DNA from 2 places in the Clostridium sp. CTA-17 genome. Region 2 is predicted to be linked to the other one. Evidence: a T-box and tRNA genes for the amino acid it is inferred to sense, from the RefSeq annotation. Region 2 holds a T-box; the other holds one or more tRNA genes.

Region 1 (5,039 bases), on a different contig from region 2:
TGTAAAACATTTTTTCTTCTCTATCATAGAGTACAGTATCAATATATTCATTTGCTATTGAACTTGCTACACTTGTTATTATACTTATTTTAGGTCCTAAATTCCCTAGACCTACTAAATACTCTTTTATCTCATCTTCATTTAAAATTTCTTTATATTCTTTACCCAAAAGAAAAGAAGCTTCTGTAATATTGGGAGTTATTATATCTGCACTTTTTATTAACGTTCTCATTTCTTCAATCATTTTCTCACTCATGCCATCATAAAGCTTTCCATTATCAGCCATGACAGGGTCTATAACTACTAGAGTATCATCTTCTTTAAACTCTTCTATAAATTTTTCAACAAATTTAACTTGATTAGGATCAGCTAAATATCCACTATATATGCATTGAAAATTTAAATTAAGTCTTTTCCAATGATCTTTGGTTTCATATATAAAATCGCTTAAATCTCTGATTGCAGGTTTTCCAAATCCATCTGTATGTGCTGATAATACTGCTGTTGGAAGTGGACATACTTGATTTCCCATTGAAGATAATATAGGTATTATTGTTGCTAATGCTGCTCTCCCATAGCATGAAATATCATGAATAGCAGCGATTTTATTCATAGGTTCCATTTCTATCTCCCTTCAAAAATCTGCTCTTAAATAAAATTCTTATTACCTAGTATTATATTAATTAAAATTTCTTATATCAAATGTATCGGTATTTTTATATAAAATAAAAAAAGCATCGCTTATAAAACGATGCTTGGTGCACCATCAGGGATTCGAACCCTGGACTCCCTGATTAAGAGTCAGGTGCTCTACCAACTGAGCTAATGGTGCATATTGTATATTTTTTAATAATTTTACAGTAAAACTTTAAAAAATGGAGCGGGTACCGGGAATCGAACCCGGGTATCCAGCTTGGAAGGCTGGTGTTCTACCATTGAACTACACCCGCTTAGTATGTTTATATATTAACATACTGTTAATATGTTGTCAAGTTTTTAAACCAAGTTAAAAACTGGCTGGGATAGCAGGATTCGAACCTGCGAATGACGGAGTCAAAGTCCGTTGCCTTACCGCTTGGCGATATCCCAGTATGGTGTACCTTAAGGGATTCGAACCCCTGACCCACGGCTTAGAAGGCCGTTGCTCTATCCAGCTGAGCTAAAGATACAAACTTGAATCAACAAAAATTATTATACATAGTTATTTAAAAAATGTCAACATTTTTTTCAATTTATTTTATATTTCTATTAATACTAAGCGATTTTAATTTTAAAATATCAAGAAAATTTAATTTTATACAATATCTTCTAAGTGTTTAAATAAAACTTTTTTAAATTTTTGCTCATCTTCTTTATTTTTATGAGCATTTTTACAAACTTTAAACCATTCTTCTGTAGTCATTCCTATAGTTTTTTCATAACAATCTTCACAATCTGTTTGTAAGTTAGTTTCTACTACAAAATTCCCTAGCTCTTCAGCACTACCAAAAGCTTTTAAGTATAAAAACTCATCATCATTTCCAAGCCAATTGTTATTGAATCTACTACAGAATATTTTTAGTTTTCTCATTCCATTGTCAGCACTTAATCCTTTTAATTTTCTTAATGCTGAAATATCATTTTTCATTTTTTCTTTTTCTTCTTCAGTTGCTTTTCTATTTATCATAGAAATTATCTTCTCTACATCAATTGAAGGTATATGAGTTATTAATTTCTTTTTTCCTTCAACCCATTTATAGTATGCTTCTGGCATAAATACATACTCTATAAATTCTATTAATCTGTTAAAATTAGGTACCATAACCCAAACATTTTGAAATCCAACTTTTCTGTTAAATATTACATAATGTAGGTATTTTGTATCCTCAGTTATAGGTTCATCTTTAAACATTCTTCCTTTTAGGGTTTCATTTTTTGTTATTAATTCCCTCCAAAACTTCTCGGGATTTTCTTCTATCTTTGATCTTTTACGAAATAAGTTATGCATCTCAAAACCCCCTTATATCCTTTATATTTTAATTATATTGCTAACTTTTTTTAACAGCAAAGTGTAAAAAATCCTAAATTCCTTTATATATCTTCATCTTTATCTGAAAAGCTCCGTTATATTGATTAAACTGTTTTTTTATGCTATTTTATTACTATAAATGGGTATTAAAAGTTAAGGAGGATTATATGTCTTATTATTGTGAAATTTGTGGTGATTATGCAGATGTTCATCACATAGTTCATAGGTCAGAAGGCGGTTTAGATTTTAAACTTAATTACAAGTATTTATGCAAAAAACATCATAGGTCTAAAATGGGCCCCCACAGAGATAAAGTCGTAGATTTAAATTATAAACTTGAAATGCAAAACAAACTAAGAGAACTCTTTATAAAAAGTTTTTATACTGGTAATGACATAAAAATTATGTTAGGTCTTACACCTGGTTCTTTAAAAAAGTTAACTAAGAACTTAAAACTTTATAAAGAAGGATATTCTAGTGATGAAATAATATTTAATCTTATGGGCAGAAAAGTTTATTCAGAAGAATATATAGAAGATTTCATATTGCAAAAAGCAATAAGTTGTATATAGAAAGCTGTATCAAAGCTACTTCAGTTTTGATGCAGCTTTATTTTTATCAATTATTTAATATTCATTATGAAATAAAGCTATTATTTCTCTTTTAAACAAATTTAACTTTTATATCCTCATTTTGTATCTCAACTAATTTCTTTATAATTACTTATGCTTTAAAGAACTAATTTTTAATATCCTAAGATCTTTCTATTGTAAAACCACATATTAAACTATTATAATCATATATTCTTAAATCCTTAAAAATCTTCTTAGCAATCGCTAAATGTCCTCTATGATTTGCTCTTCCTTCTACTAACCATGATTCTATAACCCATTTTTTAACTTTGCTTAATCTATCCCAATACTCATAATGATCTATTAAAAATATTTTTTCTTCTTCAGAAACCACTCTTATAACTTTTACATATTCCTCTATATTGCTTCCATTTTTTATTGGACTTTGTAATATAGGTATTGAGTTTATATTTTTAACCTTGCTTACTATATTAACTAAATTATGTTTAAATTCCTCTGGAGTAATTTTTTCATTTCCTCCAATCATTATAAAAACAACTTTAGGATTATATTTTGATACTAAATGTTCAAGGTTATTCATTAAATACTCTGAATTAATATCTTCTGTGCCAAAGTTAATCATAAATTTTTCTCTTTTATTTATGCTTCCATCATTTAATTCCCATCTAATTCTTTCTTCCATATATTCAACATAATTTTTATAACCCAAGGTATCCCCTATTTCATTTGTATCTTCATCCCCTAAAAACACCCATATACCCTTTTTATCTTCATTTATTAAATTTGTTATAGATTCTAAATTATTATTGAAATTTTCTTTAGTATTCTGAATTAATTCTTCTTGAGAGAAATTCTTATTACTTATGTCATTAAAAAATCCTTTATTCCATTCACTATCAACTTTTCTTTCCAAATCATTTTCTGCTTTTATTGGATAACTTAAATTGCAGGTGTAACTATCTTCTTCAAAAATATCTAATTCCTTAAAAATAAATTTAACTATTTCTAAGTGCCCTTTTTCATTAGGATGTATTAAATCATTAAGAAGCTCATTTTTAATATTAGAATCCTCTTTTTCTAACTCCTCCCAATGACTATAATGATCTATTAGCATTACATTATTTTCTCTAGCAACCGCTCTAACAATATCCATATAAAATTTAAGGCTTTTCCTACTTAAATCCATTTTTATTATGTTACTTGTCTGAATGATTGGTATTGCCCCAATTTCTCTAACTTTATTAATAAGTTCTAATATATTGCTTCTATATTCTTCTAAAGGAACAATTTGATTTGATGAATCATTCATTCCAAGCATTATAAAAACAACGTCTGGATCATATATATTTACACAGATATGAAAGTCTCTTATTATGTCTCTAGTTGTAGCTCCTGACACCCCAGTATTAAAAACCATAATATTCTCGTTTTTAAATTTCTCTTTTAATCTTTCTCTAAAATGTTCTGTATAACTTCTATATCCTTTAGTATGAAGTGGCCCATGAGTTATACTATCCCCAGTAAAAACAATGCTTAATCCCTTATCTCCTCTAATCATTCCAATTCCCTCTTTCCTTTTATCCTCTAACTTTAGTTTATAATCCCCTTTTACTTTTAGTAAAAATAATCTTTCTTAAAAACTTAATTTTCTATAAAGCACTTACATATTTGGTAGATTACTATTTAATTAATCCTCTCCCCTTATATATTTATTGCTATAAAAATATTAATATGCTTAAAAATTAATTTTTACTAAGCAAATCATATATTTAATTTTAATAAAAAAAGACTTCAATAAAATTATGAAATCTTCTAAAAATTTTATTATAAAATAAAAAAAGCATCGATTATAAATCGATGCTTGGTGCACCATCAGGGATTCGAACCCTGGACTCCCTGATTAAGAGTCAGGTGCTCTACCAACTGAGCTAATGGTGCATATTATATTTTTTTTAATAATTTTACAGTAAATCTTAAAAAAATGGAGCGGGTACCGGGAATCGAACCCGGGTATCCAGCTTGGAAGGCTGGTGTTCTACCATTGAACTACACCCGCATAAGTGGAGCGGAAGACGGGACTCGAACCCGCAACTTTCACCTTGGCAAGGTGACACTCTACCATTGAGTCACTCCCGCATATTTTTATATTAATTTGGAGCGGGTACCGGGAATCGAACCCGGGTATCCAGCTTGGAAGGCTGGTGTTCTACCATTGAACTACACCCGCTTAGTGGTGCAGGTGAAGGGAGTCGAACCCCCACGCCGTAGGCGCTAGATCCTAAGTCTAGTGCGTCTGCCAATTCCGCCACACCTGCAAAACTATGTTTTTATTATAATATTTTTCAAATTCTATTTCAAGATTTTTTTGCAAATTATTTTTTTAAAACTTTAATTAACTTAATAACTTTTTTAATTAAAATTTATAATATTAAGAACTT
Region 2 (14,705 bases):
AATCTACCACCTTGGGTCACTTAAATATAATATGTCCTAATACATTTTTCACTGGAATAATTCCTGATATTAAATATCTATTACTTTGGCTCATTAATGATCATACAGCCTTACTTAGTATTAATCATCCTAAAAATTCTATAGCTAAAAAAATTGAATTCACTCCTATTTTAGATAAACTATTATGTTCTATAGAAGTTGGAAATGGAATCCCACCTAACACTTATACAAGGTATGATGCTCAATTTTTCTCACTCTTAGATAAAGGTTTTAAAATAGGCGCTATAAATTCCCAAGATAATCATAAACTAAATCAAGGGGATAGTGAAAATTTAACCTGTGTAATTTCACATAAATTAAATAAAAATTCTTTGCTTAATGCATTTAAAAATAGACATATATTTTCAACTGAATCTAAAACTTTAAAAATGTTATTTTCTTTAAATTCAACCTTTATGGGTGGAACAATTACTTTAGATTCCTCCTCAAAAATCAGCCTATATTTACAAGTAGAAGATGACTTAAATAAAATATCTAAAATTCAATTTTTAACTAATAAAGGAAAAATAATTAAAGAAATTAAAGATCTAGATTTGCATAATATTAAATATATTTTTGAAAAAGAAGTTTCTTTAAATGAAACTTGGTTTGTGGCTAAAGTTTATTTAAATAACAACAAAGAGGCCATGTCCTCTCCAATCTTTGTTAATTATGAATAAAAAAACAAACTCCATTAATAATGGAGTTTATTTTTTTGAATCCTTATTATGTTTAACTCTATTTGGTTTTGCCTTTGGTTTAATAACAACTTTTTTCTCTTTTTTAAGTTTTGGATATCCATTTCTAAGAATATCTAAGAACCATAAGAATAATATAGTTGCTACTGCAGAAATTGCTAACACAATCCATTGATTCATAGGGATGAACGTAGGAATAAGGAAGATTATTATTGCTGCAGCTAAAATTATCCATTTATTAATTTTAACTCTGTTAAATACAAATCTACTTAATAATGAAAATCCCCCGAAAATCACTACTGCTAAAAGTATTATTTGTAAAATTAATACAAATATTCCCATAGTTTTGCCTCCTTGCATAATACTCCTTATATAATATATTAGTCTAAAAGAAAAACATTTTCAAGTTTTTAATTTTTAAAGTTGTTCTTATAAAATTAACATTTATAATGTCATTTTTATTAATGTGTTAAATTAATAAAAATATATTTGTTATTTTCAAAAGTATATATAGTATTTATATAAAAAATTTGATAAAATAGAATTATCATTTTATTCAAATTTTAAAGAGGTGATACTATGTCTTTAATAAATACATCAACTCATTTAGATGAATTAGATTTACAAATTTTAGATATCCTAATTAAAGATTGCAGAACTCCTTACTTAGAGATAGCAAGAATATGCCATGTTTCAGGTGGTACAATCCATGTTAGAATGAAAAAGATGGAGGACTTAGGAATTATAAAAGGTACTAGAATACTTTTAAATTTACCTAAATTAGGCTATGATGTTACATGTTTCGTTGGTATTCATGTTAACTCAACTTCATCATATACTCATGTTTTTGATGAACTTTCAAAAATTAAAGAAGTAGTTGAAATTCATTTAATAACTGGTGGTTATGCTATTTTCGCTAAGGTTATTTGCAAAAGCATATCAGATCTTCAAGATATTTTAATGAACAAAATTAATCATATTGAAGGAATAAGCGGAACTGATACATTTATATCTCTATCTCAACCAATAGATAGAAATATAACTCTTTAAAAAAGAAATAGCTAAGCTATTTCTTTTTTTATTGTATTTTTGAATATGAATAAAATTCAAACTTCTACTAATAATATTAACATATCTTAGAAAAGGATGTGTTAATAATGAAAACATTAAATATTATTGCTCTTACTTTAGTAATAATAGGTGCTCTAAATTGGGGTCTAATTGGTATCATGAATTTTAATTTAGTAGACTCAATCTTTGGAATAGCTTCTATTTGGAGCAGAACAATATATGTATTAGTAGGGTTAGCAGGATTATACTGCTTATCATTCTATGGTTATTTCAATCGTATAAAAGACTAAAAACAAAGCTAAATCCCTATTAGAAACTTCTAATAGGGATTTAGCTTTTACATTTTTTCAATTATATCAAAAAGTTCTATAGCTGCTTTTTTAGGTCCTTCCTTTTCAAGGCCTAAAACACCTAAACAAGTTTTTATTTGTCCAACTTTAACTTCACTATTAAACATATCTTCAAAATATTTATCTATTATTAAATCCATCTCTTCTTTCTTTTGCACTGGTCCAAAAGGATTAGCAAAATATGATTCTACTAAGCCATTTTCAGTAGTTGTTCCCTTTGCCATTCTAGCACCAGCTTTAAAAATCTTCTTAGCTTCCTCTGGATTATTGAAATATTCAATAGATTTTTCTCCCGCACCTACTCCATCATAATTATTAGCATAAAGGAAAAGATCCACATCATATCCTTTTATTATATCATCATATTTACATACTGGCATAAGAAGTCTAGCATTTATCTTATCAGGATTCATAAATATACTTCTATCAATTTCCTTAAAAGCATATCCTTGATCTAAGTCATCAAGTCTTACAAAGGCTCCTATTTCAGTTCCATACCCCTTAATTATACCATCTACATTTTTAAACACACCCATATCATCAAAAATTATGGTCATATCGCTTATATATTTTTCACTCAATGCTCTAAATGCTTCTAAGCTTTCAGATTTTCCTGCTCCACTATCTCCCATTATTATAATATTAGCTTCTTTTCCATTTTTAAGAACAACATTAACCATAGCCCCATGAATAGGCATATATCCTCTTTTTATCATTATTATATTATGCAAGGTTAATATCATTTTTTTCATATAACCAAAATAATCTATTTCTTCACTATAATTAGCATATCCTAGCATTATATTATTTTTTTCATCATCATAGAAACAAGTTTTTAATTCATCATCATCGTCCTTAGCTCCGAAAACATAAATAATGTCTGGTTTTACCCCTCTACACTCCTCTGCAGTTGCTAAATCAAACAAGTTACATAAACTTATTCCATGAGACATAAAATCTCTATGAAAATATACATAAGCCAATAATTCCCCTACCTTAGCAGGATAACAAAACCATTCTTCACTATTTATATGAGACCCAGTTAAGGGATTTTCACTTGTTTCTAAGAATATACCATCCCTAGTATTCTTACTTGGATAAGTTATAAATGGTGCTTCTAAGGATATTGCATCTATAAATGGAATATGATCTAGTATGGAATATTCTCTTGGACTTGGCCATATTAAATTACTTACCATAATACTTGCATTTCCACCAGCAGAAACCTGTCTAAGTATATTTGGCATACTTCCTAATAGATTCTTTTGAAGTCTTCTGTAAAATCTTAAAATTAAATCATTAAAACTTTTATTAGCATCTACAAACCCCACTGCTGCAATACCATCTTTTACTTTATTATTTTGAATAACAGTGTATCTTTCTAACTTTCTCCAAAATGAATAGACATCATCTATAATATTAGCAAAAGATTTCTTATCCTCGATCAATCCTTCAAAAGCATCATTAACAACTAATACCTCATCAGCCCCCATCATAGATAATAGTTTTAATGTGCTTATTAAGTACCTAGATATAACCTTTATGTCCTCAGTACCTGTAGCTTCGCTTAAGAATCTAAAATTATGACTTTTCTTATTTTTAGTCTTTTTTAAATAAGTTTCTAAAACTTTTCTAAATCCTTCGCTATTTATTATGGATTCAAAGCTATCACAATACTTCGCTGTAAAGTTCATGGTTACTTTTCCATGTTTTAAGCAAAATTCTTTTTTCATTATTAAGCCCCCTTTTTTAGTTTTTATAAGGTTAAAGATGCATTATCTCCAATTCAATTATATCACTAAAGTTGTATCTTTCCAAAAAATTTCATTATTTATTTTAATTGTAATTATAAAATTTACAAATTAAAGTTTATCCCTTTAACTATCTGTTAATAATCTATTATATGATTAATTATTTTCAAAGGAGTTTTTTAATTGAAAATTACCTCTAAAAAAGTTAGTTTATTTTTAATATTTATACTATTAGCATCAATATTTTTTTACTCTACTTCATACTCAATTCCAAGTAATAATTTTATTATTCATTATATAGATGTAGGACAAGGAGATTCCGCTTTAATCCAAAGTAATGGTAAAAATCTTTTAATAGATGCTGGCACTCCAGAATCTTCTAAGAATCTAGTAAAATATTTAAAAAGACTTGGAATAAAGAAACTTGATTTTATAATAGCTACTCATCCCCATGCTGATCATATTGGAGGTATGGAATCTATTATTAGAAAATTTGATATAGGATATTTTTGTGCACCAAAAGTCACAGAAAATACTGATATATTTAAAGATATGGTAACTGCATTAAAAGAAAAGAATATTAGTATAAACACCATATCCACATCAAAATCTCTTCCTATAGATTTGGGTGAAAATACCAAAATAGAGGTATATTCTCCCTCTGATAAGAAGTATGAAAACCTAAATAACTACTCACCCCTTCTTAAGATATATTATGGTGAAACCTCTTTTTTGTTTACTGGAGATGCAGAGACTGAAGCGGAAATGGAAGCTGTTAAATCAAATAAAAATTTAAAATCAGATGTATTAAAGGTAGGACATCATGGAAGTACAACATCTTCAACAGATTCCTTTCTAAAAGAAGTTTCTCCTAAAATAGCTGTAATTTCTTCAGGATTGGATAATTCATATGGACATCCAGCAAAAGAAACCCTAAAAAAATTATCTTCCTATAAAACTAAGATTTTTAGGACAGATGAAGATGGAACTATTATTTTAACTTCTGATGGAAAATCTATAAAAAAGCATAAAAACTAAAGGCACCAATAATTGGTGCCTTTAGTTTTTATAGTTTTATTCACTATAATAAACTATTAATTTTCACTTTCTTTACTTTCACTGTCTTCTAAATTAACTAATATCTTTTTCCAGCTCAATAATATGTAAAATAAATTTACAACATCTTGCTCATTATAGACAAGTATCTTTTCAACTTTTTCTTTTGGCATTCTTTGAAAATAATCTTTATCCTTTAAAACCTTATGGAATGTTTTTGCTAAATTTGATCCTGAAAGAACATCACCTTCTCTTTCAATTCCAAATTTCTTTTCCAAAGCTTTAAGACCTATCCCTTGCTTAAAAGTATGCTCATAAATTTTCTGTATATCCACAGATCTAAAGTAATTATTAAAATCAAAGTTTATCCCATATTTATCAAACAAATAATTTATAACTGTAAAGTCATTATTACCAGAAAAAGTTACTATGTATTTCTTCTTTTTCTCTGCTGCAACCATTATAAAATATTTCTTTGCTAAGTAAAGAATATCTCTTACTTCTCCCTTATGTTCTATCATGTACTGGGTAGTAATGAATTTTGATTTTTCTTCATCAAAATATCCAGCACCAAAAACACCTATGCACTTTGGTTTCTTATATACATAGTGTTCTAAATCAAAATATACAGCCTGTTTATATATATCATAATTTTCATTAAAAGATAGGGCATTACTAAGATCTAAATCATTTATATCTATTTCATGCTCTTTTATGATCACTTTATCACTCTTTTCTTATATAAACTTATAACAAAAATATTATATCATTATATCATTATTTCGTTAAGTATTAATAAATATTAATTAAATTTTTAATTAATAGAATTTATCAATTGACAAATTCCAGGTAACTTGATATAATTTAAATGAATTTGATAATGATTTTCATTAGTGAGGTGCTTAAGATGAGTATATATGATTTAAAAATAGGCCAAGCTGGTATTGTAGATAAAATATGCGGACACGATGGTTTAGCTAAAAGACTTCTTGCTTTAGGATGCATAGAAGGAACAGAAGTTAAACTTAAAAGAGTGGCTCCACTTGGCGATCCATTAATAGTAAATTTAAGAGGATTTGATTTAGCAATCAGAAAGAAAGATGCTAAAAATATAATTTTAAAATAATAAATAAAATAGAATAATTTAATTAGGGGGAAAACTAATGACAACAATAGCCTTACTCGGTAATCCTAATGTTGGTAAAACTACTCTTTTTAATGCCTTAACAGGCTCTAACCAACATGTAGGAAACTGGCCAGGTGTTACAGTTGATAAAAAGGAAGGATTTTTCAACTCTAACAAAATAGTGGATTTACCTGGTATATATGCTTTAGATACATTCTCTAACGAAGAAAAGGTATCTAAAAAATTCTTAGAATCTGGAGATGTTGATTTAATATTAAATATAGTAGATGCTTCTAACCTAGATAGAAACCTATATTTAACTATGCAACTTAAAGAATTCAAGAAGCCAATAGTATTGCTTCTTAACATGAATGACATCGCTGAAAAAAAAGGAATCAAAATTGATCCTAAAAAATTAGAAAAGGCTTTTAATCTTAAAGTAATTCCTATAACAGCATCTAAAAAAGAAGGTTTAGATGAGGTTAAAGAATTCTTAAATAAAGGTAATTTCGAAAAATATTTAGACAAAAATAGTTATTCATTTAAGGATGAGGCTCATACTTATAAATTTATTGAAGATAAATTATCAGACTGCTTTAATAGATCAGGTAATTCTTCAACTACTTTAACAGACAAGTTAGATAAAATATTTTTAAACCCATGGCTTGCATACCCATTATTTATAGCACTTATGTATTTTGTATTCCAATTTACATTCTCATGGGTTGGACAACCTATTTCAGATGCTTTAGACGGATTCTTAGGTGATACTTTCATGCCATACTTAAGTAATCTATTATCAGGTACTGCTCCATGGTTCCAATCATTACTTGTTGATGGTATCGTAGCCGGTGTAGGTGGAATTATAGTCTTATTACCAATAATATTAGCTCTATTCTTATGTATAGCAATATTAGAAGATAGTGGATATATGGCTAGGGTTGCTTTCTTAATGGATAAGTTCATGAGAAAAATAGGACTTTCAGGAAAGGCTTTTCTTCCTATGATAACAGGATTCGGATGTACAGTTCCTGCTATTATGTCAGCTAGAACTTTAGAAAGTGAAAAGGATAGAAAACTTACTGCTCTTTTAGCACCATTTATGTCATGTAATGCTAGACTACCTGTATATGTAATATTTGCTGGATTATTCTTCCCAGATAATGCATCTATGGTTGTTGCATCTCTATACATATTAGGTATATTAGTAGCTTTCATATTAGGCTTAGTATTTAAAAATACTTTATTCAAGAAAGATGAAGAACCATTCATTATAGAGCTTCCTGAATATAAAGTACCAGAAGTTAGATCTGTATTAGCTCAACTTTGGGATAAATCAAAGAGCTTCTTAAAGAAAGCGGGAACTATTATCTTTGCAATGAGTGTTGTTATTTGGTTCCTTCAAAGCTTTAACTTTACTGGAATGGTTGAAGATATAACTCATAGTTTCTTATATAACATAGGTTCATTTATAGCTCCAATATTCGCTCCATTAGGATTTGGAGATTGGCAAGCTTCAGTTTCATTGTTAACTGGTTTAATGGCTAAAGAAACTATAATATCAACAATGGAAGTTATTTATAAAGGTGATTTAACTCATATGTTACCTCAATTCTTTACAGCACTTTCATCTTACTCATTCATGGTATTTGTATTACTTTATACACCATGTATAAGTGTTGTAGGGGTTATGAAAAAAGAATATGGTGGTAAGTTCACAATTTTATCAGTAATATTCCAATTCCTAGTTGCTTGGATAAGTGCCTTCATAATTTATCATATCGGTTTATTAATCTTTTAAAGAAGGTGTTTTAAATGGAAATTCTTATTACAGCTTTAATCGTAATAGCTGTTGTGTTTATATTATACAAAAACTTCAAAAAATCATCTAAAGGACAATGTAGTGGTTGCAGTGGATGTGCTTCAAAAGGAAGTTGTCCTAGTAGAAAAGATAATAAGAAGTAAAAAAATAACCAATTCCAAATGGAATTGGTTATTTTTTATTATAAATTACATTTTTTCAACTACATCTATTCCTATTAAGAATAAAGCATTTTTAATAACTTGAGCAGTAGCTTTTATAAGTTCAAGTCTTGCAGCCTTTAATCCTTCATCTTCTACATTTAAAACTGTATGATTATTGTAGAATTTATTGAAAGCCTTAGCTACTTCTATTGAATATCTAGTTACAACTGAAGGTTCTAACTTATCTATTCCTAAAATTACAGCCTTTTGTAATCCTTCTAGAGTTTTAGCTAATTCAAACTCTTCTTTTGAAGTTAACTTTGTGAAATCTGGCTCAGCTGTTATGTTTTGTTCTTCAGCTTTTCTTAATATACTCTTAGCTCTTGCATATGAGTATTGAACATATGGACCAGTTTCTCCATCAAAGCTTAACATCTCTTTCCAATCGAAAACTATATCTCTTTCTCTTGAGTTCTTTAAGTAAGTAAATAATATAGCTCCTATACCTATTTTCTTAGCTACCTCTTCTTTATTTTCTAATGAAGGGTTCTTTTCTTCTATAGTTTCTCTAGTTTTATCTATAGCTTCGTTTAATAAGTCTTCAAGTAAAACTACATTACCTTTTCTTGTTGAAAGCTTTCTATCTGCAAACTTAACTAATCCAAATGGAATGTGTACGCAGTTTTTAGCCCATTCATTACCTGCTAATTCTAATGTTTTGAATACTTGGTTAAAGTGTAATATTTGGTCCTTACCAACTACATATATACATTTATCGAAGTTATATGTTTTATGTCTATAACTAGCTGCTGCTAAGTCTCTTGTAGCATATATTGATGCTCCATCTGATTTAACAACTATACAAGGTGGCATATTGTACTCATCTAACATTACAACCTTAGCACCATTACTCTCAGTTAATATATTAGCCTTTTCTAATTCTTCTACTACTGTATCCATCTTATCATTGTAGAAGCTTTCTCCAGCCCAAGAATCGAAATCTACTCCTAGCATACCGTATATCTTATTAAATTCTTTTAAAGATAAGTCTTTAAATCTTTCCCATAGAGCTACAGCTTCTTGATCCCCATCTTCAAGCTTCTTAAAGTACATTCTTCCTTCATCTTCAAGTTCTGGATTATTTTCAGCTTCATCATGGAATTTAACATATATTCTTAAAAGCTCATTTATTGGAGCCTCTTCTAAAGCTTCTTCATTTCCCCATCTTTTATAAGCTGAGATTAACTTACCAAACTGAGTTCCCCAGTCTCCTAAGTGATTTATTCTTATTGGATTATATCCTTCAAAGTTTAACATTCTATATAATGAATGTCCTATAGCTGTTGTGAATAAATGTCCAACGTGGAAAGGCTTAGCTATGTTAGGTGATGAATATTCAACTACAACATTTTTTCCCTCTCCTATTTTAGAAGAACCATATTTATCTCCTTCTTCTAAAACTTTGCTTATTATATTTTTTGAAAAAGCTACTTTATCAACAAAGAAGTTTAAGTAAGGTCCTAAACACTCTACTCTTTCAAATCCCTCTTTATTTATCTTTTCAGCTAATTCAGCTGCTATCATATTAGGAGCTTTTCTCATAACCTTTGCTAATTGGAAGCAAGGGAATGCAAAGTCTCCCATTTCTGGCTTAGGTGGTATTTCTATAAGTTTTTCTATGTTTTCTAATTCTAGATCAACATGTTCTTTAATTCTTTCTGCAACTAACTTTTTGTAATCCATAATTGTCCTCCTTATTTTATCTGATTTTAAAACATATATTATAATGACATTATTGCCAAAATATAAATTTATTTACAATATAAAAAACCGCCTCTTTGTAACAAAGAGACGGATATATCCGCGGTACCACTCTAATTGGTTAAAAACCCACTTTATAATTTAACGCATAAGCGACACTTTAATAAATTTACTAGTTATTAAAATGCAATCTCAGAGGCTCTCTTCATCTAAACTATTCTATAAGGCTTACACCATCCCTTACTCGCTTAAGAAATCATAAAGACTACTCTTCTCTTCACAGACTTTTTATATTATATTTTCTTAATTTATTATAGTATTTTACCTTAAACCCTGTCAATATCATCTTTCATTTATTATGAATAATATTTTATTTTGAAATATCCATTGAAAACTTCTTTGAAATTCTATAGTATCAGTATTATAATCAAATTATATTTTAAACAAGTAGAGGGGAAAAGAAATGGATAGAATAGGAGTAATAGACATAGGCTCTAACTCTGTAAGATTAACACTTGCTGAAGTTGAGAAGTCTGGATATTTTAAAATAATTGATGAATTAAAAGAGCATATAAGACTTGGCTCTGATTTCTTCGCTTGCTCTGTTTTAGACGAAGAGAAAATTAAGCTTACAATCTCATCTATAAAAGCTTTTAAATCTATGTGCATCTCTTGTGGTGCATCAAAAATTATACTTATAGGTTCAGAAAGCATTAAAAATGTAGATGAAAAAATTAATCTTAAAGAAATAATAAAAAAAGAACTTGGATTAGACCTTAGAATATTATCTAATGAAGAAGAAATTCATTATAACTTTTTAGGAGCTAAAAATTCTCTTTATATAGATAATTCTCTTCTTTTAGATATAAACGGAAATAACACTCATTTATGTTGGTTAAAAAACAACGAAATTTATAAAGAAGTTACTCTACCCTTTGGATATGTAACTTTAACATCCTTATTCCAATTAAACGACATGATTGGATATGAAAATAATACAAACTGTGTTAATTATATTAAAGAACACCTTGAAAAAATAGATTGGCTTAAAGATAATTCATTTAAATCTGTTATAGGTGTTGGAGGTTCTTTCAGAAACCTAGGAAAAATTGATAGACGTAGAAAAAGATATCCTATTGATATAGTTCATAATTATGTTCTTTATGACTATGATATTGATGAAATGTTTCATCTACTAAAAAGTAAAAATCTTCGTCAGAGACAAAAAATTGAAGGACTTTCTCCATCTAGAGCTGATGTCATAGTTGCTTCTACAGACTTAATAAAAGAAGTTTTAAGCTTCACAAATACTAATGAAGTAATAATATGTGGTCGTGGTCTTAGAGAAGGACTTATATATGAATATATAATAGATAGATTCCATACTTATGATGATATTTTAGATGTAAGTTTAAAGGGAATTATGGATACTTTAAACATAAATATTCCTCATGCTCAAAATGTATGTAAACTTGCTTTTTCACTATTTGAAGGGTTAAAACCACTTCATCATTTAGGAGATGAATTTAAGAATATATTAAAAACAGCCTCCTTACTTCATGATTGTGGTATAAGCATAAGATATTATGATCACCACGTACACTCATTTTATATTATTTTAAACTCTCATATAAGTGGATTAACTCATAAAGAAATATTATTAAGTGCCTTATGTGCTGCTTACCATAGAAATAACTCTTTCCAAGCTCCAATTGCTAAATATTCAACTATAATAAATAGATTAGATGTAAAACATGTAGAGTATTTAGGAGTTATTCTTAAGCTTGCTGAAGGCTTAGACAGAGGATTAACTGGCCATGTAGAAAATGTTGATGTAATAATTAATGAAGATACTGTTAATTTAAAACTTCATTCTGAATATGATTTAGAATTAGAGCTTCGTCAAGCTAGAAGAAGTTCTAAAGCCTTTGAAGAAGTTTATAATAAAAATCTAGTTATTGAAAAAGCCTAAATAAAAAAGTTTATGGGAAACTATTCTCCCATAAACTTTTTTAAACTTACATCCCTAAATTTATTTAAGCTTAAAGCACTCTACTTTCCAATAAACTTTATTTCTCTACTATAGATTTAGTTGATTGTAAAGACTTATTTAACTGATTTAAGGTTTCCTTATCTAGTTTTTTTCCTTCTTCACTATTTAAAGTCTCTTCAACTGGTAATATATAATAATCTGATTTTTTATTTTCTCTTGGAATTTTATATACCCAAGTTGGAGTGTAATCCCATTTCTCTATTTTAACCCCTTTTCTACTCTTATCTAAAGTTAAATTCAATATGATACCATCAGCTGTTCTTCTATCTCCCATAGTCTCTAATCTTTGATTAGATATAAAATTACCTAAAGAATAAGCTACTAAAGTCTTATTTCCATCTTCACCCTCTATTTCCTCTATAGGCTGTATAACATGAGGATTACTTCCTAATATTAAGTCAACTCCATATTCATTTAAGGCTTCAGCAATTTTCACTTGATATTTACTAGGCTCAGTTTTATACTCTACACCCCAGTGCATTCCAAAGACTATAAACTCTGCTCCCTCATTCTTCATCTCTTCTACTAAGGCCTTCATCTCCTCTAGTTTCTTATCTAATTTATTATAAGAAAATGTATTTAAATTCATATCTTCAGGAATTTTATGACCATTTAGCTCTCCCTCTTTGCTCTCATAAGTATAAGAGGTAAATCCTATTTCTATTCCCTTTACTTTTTTAATAATATACTTCTTATTTCCAATAGAAGTCATCTCTTTATCTATTTTTTCTCCAGTTTTACTAGCTCCCTCTACTCCCTTATCTAATGAATGATCCGTTGCTATATTTATAATATCAAATCCCGTATCTTTTAAGGCATCTATCATGGAATCTGGCCCATTATAATTAGGATATCCAGAATATCCTATTTCTTCTCCAGCATAAGTTCCCTCAATTGTTCCATAGGCTATATCACTTTTTTCTATGAAGTTCTTTACATACTTAAAATTATTCATGAAATCATAGGCCTTATTTTCTTCATTATATGCAGACCATATTTGTTCATCATGTAATATTATGTCTCCTACAGCACTTATATTAACCTTTCTTCCCAAGCTAAACATATCAAAAAATCCCTTTTTATCATTCTTCTTAATTACTTCTTTTTCCTCAATACTAGCTCCCTTTATTGTTACAACATTATTGCTTATAACATTATTTATTACTAAAACAGAACAAACAATAAGTAGAGAGGCTAAAATTATTTTCATTTTTTTAGACATTCTTATCATATTCTCACCCCTTTATATATTACCATATTTTTACATTTTATTTCAATTATCTTTCCATAAAAAAAAATTAGATTAGATATTAAATTTGAAAATAACTTATAAATCAAGAGTTATTTTCAAATTATAAACCTAATCTAACTAAAGTATTATAAATTTCAAATTATGATTAAATCAATAAACCTATAGAATATACAAAAGCCATGACCAATTGAGATGGTATAGCTAATACATATCTTCCAAGTAATATTATAGCTATAAGTATAGGATAATAATATTGATATACTATTCCAGATAACTTATAGAATAATTTAGGCTTAAGATCCTCTAAAATTCTAAAACAATCAAGTCCTGGAAGTGGTAATATATTAAATACAAAGAAGTTTACATTTAATATTATTATATATTGTAATATTAAAAATATAATTTGAGAAAAATCTCCTCTTAAACCAAAAAATCTTAAGTATAAGCCTGTAAGCATTACTCCAATTATAGCCACAACTAAGTTTGAAAGCCATGCAGCTATATTAACTTTAAGAGCATCCTTCTTTGGATTTTTAAATGCATATTTATTTATCTCTACAGATTTACTCCAACCAAATCCAAATAAAGCCATCATTATAGCACCAGCTATATCAACATGCTTTAATGGATCTAAGGTTAATTCTCCTTTAAACCTTGGTGATTTATCTCCTAATTTATCTGCCATTTTGGCACGAGTATATTCTTTAACCGAAAAAGCTATTAATATTGCTGGAATACTAAGAAACGCATCTAATAAAAATTGCATAATCAAGACCTCCTTATTTTGTATTTTAAATTATACCATAAATTTCTTGAATTTATTATGCAGTAAACTTAATAATTTATTAATTTTAATTTTTATATCAGCATATTTTTCTACAAATAAGATTATATATTTCTCTAAATATTTAAAAATAGAGGTTTCTTTCCTCCCTATTTAGGAGTAAGAAACCTCTTAAAACTTTAAATATTATAATCTTTTTGCAGCTTCATAAGCCAATTCACTTCTCTCACATTCGTCATATTTTAATGTAACTTGATAGCAAAGATGACTTCCTTTCATCTTTTCTGAAGCATAACAAAGTCCATTGCTTCTTGAGTCTAAGAAAGCTTGATCTATTTGCTCTGGATCCCCAACTAGTATTATTTTTGATCCTTCTCCAGCTCTTGTTATAATTGCTTTAACCTGCTTTGGTGTTAAGTTTTGAGCTTCATCTATTATAATCCAATTCTTTATTATACTTCTTCCTCTTAAATAAGCCACAGCCTCTGTTGTTATTATCTTTCTTTCAAAAAGCTCCTCTATTTTATCATTTAACTCTCTTTCATTTGAATATCTTTCTTTCTCATCTGAATCTATTAAAATCTCTAAATTATCATATATAGGTCTCATAAATGGAGCTATTTTTTCTTGCTCAGTTCCTGGTAAATAACCTATTTCTTCATCCATTGTTACATTTGGTCTGCAAACTAAAATTCTTCTATATTGTCCACTTTCCTCTTCTAATATTTTTTGTAATCCCACAGCTAATGAAAATAAAGTTTTTGCTGTTCCTGCTGGCCCTTTTATAATTACTAAAGGA

The links. A T-box is a leader RNA that pairs with one kind of tRNA and senses whether it is charged. The one in region 2 lies ahead of argS (arginine--tRNA ligase), so its partner is inferred to be a tRNA-Arg.
Region 1: it has a tRNA-Arg gene. The T-box ahead of argS (arginine--tRNA ligase) is inferred to sense a tRNA for this amino acid. The anticodon was not compared.

Annotation. Positions count from the first base shown of each region.
Region 1 covers NZ_BAAABF010000008.1:82,716-87,754, reverse strand. Annotated here, with positions in the region: gene ACYUCG_RS12590 (pyridoxamine kinase) at 1-622, opposite strand, end outside; tRNA gene ACYUCG_RS12585 (tRNA-Lys) at 757-832, opposite strand; tRNA gene ACYUCG_RS12580 (tRNA-Gly) at 877-950, opposite strand; tRNA gene ACYUCG_RS12575 (tRNA-Gln) at 1,015-1,089, opposite strand; tRNA gene ACYUCG_RS12570 (tRNA-Arg) at 1,093-1,169, opposite strand; gene ACYUCG_RS12565 (hypothetical protein) at 1,295-1,987, opposite strand; gene ACYUCG_RS12560 (HNH endonuclease signature motif containing protein) at 2,176-2,580, shown strand; gene ACYUCG_RS12555 (SGNH/GDSL hydrolase family protein) at 2,762-4,159, opposite strand; tRNA gene ACYUCG_RS12550 (tRNA-Lys) at 4,464-4,539, opposite strand; tRNA gene ACYUCG_RS12545 (tRNA-Gly) at 4,584-4,657, opposite strand; tRNA gene ACYUCG_RS12540 (tRNA-Gly) at 4,663-4,737, opposite strand; tRNA gene ACYUCG_RS12535 (tRNA-Gly) at 4,755-4,828, opposite strand; tRNA gene ACYUCG_RS12530 (tRNA-Leu) at 4,833-4,916, opposite strand.
Region 2 covers NZ_BAAABF010000003.1:25,804-40,508, forward strand. Annotated here, with positions in the region: gene ACYUCG_RS06620 (CehA/McbA family metallohydrolase) at 1-719, shown strand, start outside; gene ACYUCG_RS06625 (hypothetical protein) at 747-1,079, opposite strand; gene ACYUCG_RS06630 (Lrp/AsnC ligand binding domain-containing protein) at 1,317-1,787, shown strand; gene ACYUCG_RS06635 (DUF378 domain-containing protein) at 1,895-2,098, shown strand; gene ACYUCG_RS06640 (phosphoenolpyruvate carboxykinase) at 2,146-3,891, opposite strand; gene ACYUCG_RS06645 (ComEC/Rec2 family competence protein) at 4,093-4,947, shown strand; gene ACYUCG_RS06650 (ribonuclease H-like domain-containing protein) at 5,004-5,687, opposite strand; gene ACYUCG_RS06655 (FeoA family protein) at 5,873-6,091, shown strand; gene feoB (ferrous iron transport protein B) at 6,129-7,892, shown strand; gene ACYUCG_RS06665 (FeoB-associated Cys-rich membrane protein) at 7,907-8,056, shown strand; gene argS (arginine--tRNA ligase) at 8,102-9,799, opposite strand; T-box leader at 9,901-10,107, opposite strand; gene ACYUCG_RS06675 (Ppx/GppA phosphatase family protein) at 10,281-11,789, shown strand; gene ACYUCG_RS06680 (CapA family protein) at 11,887-13,101, opposite strand; gene ACYUCG_RS06685 (site-2 protease family protein) at 13,268-13,888, opposite strand; gene ACYUCG_RS06690 (PhoH family protein) at 14,093-14,705, opposite strand, start outside.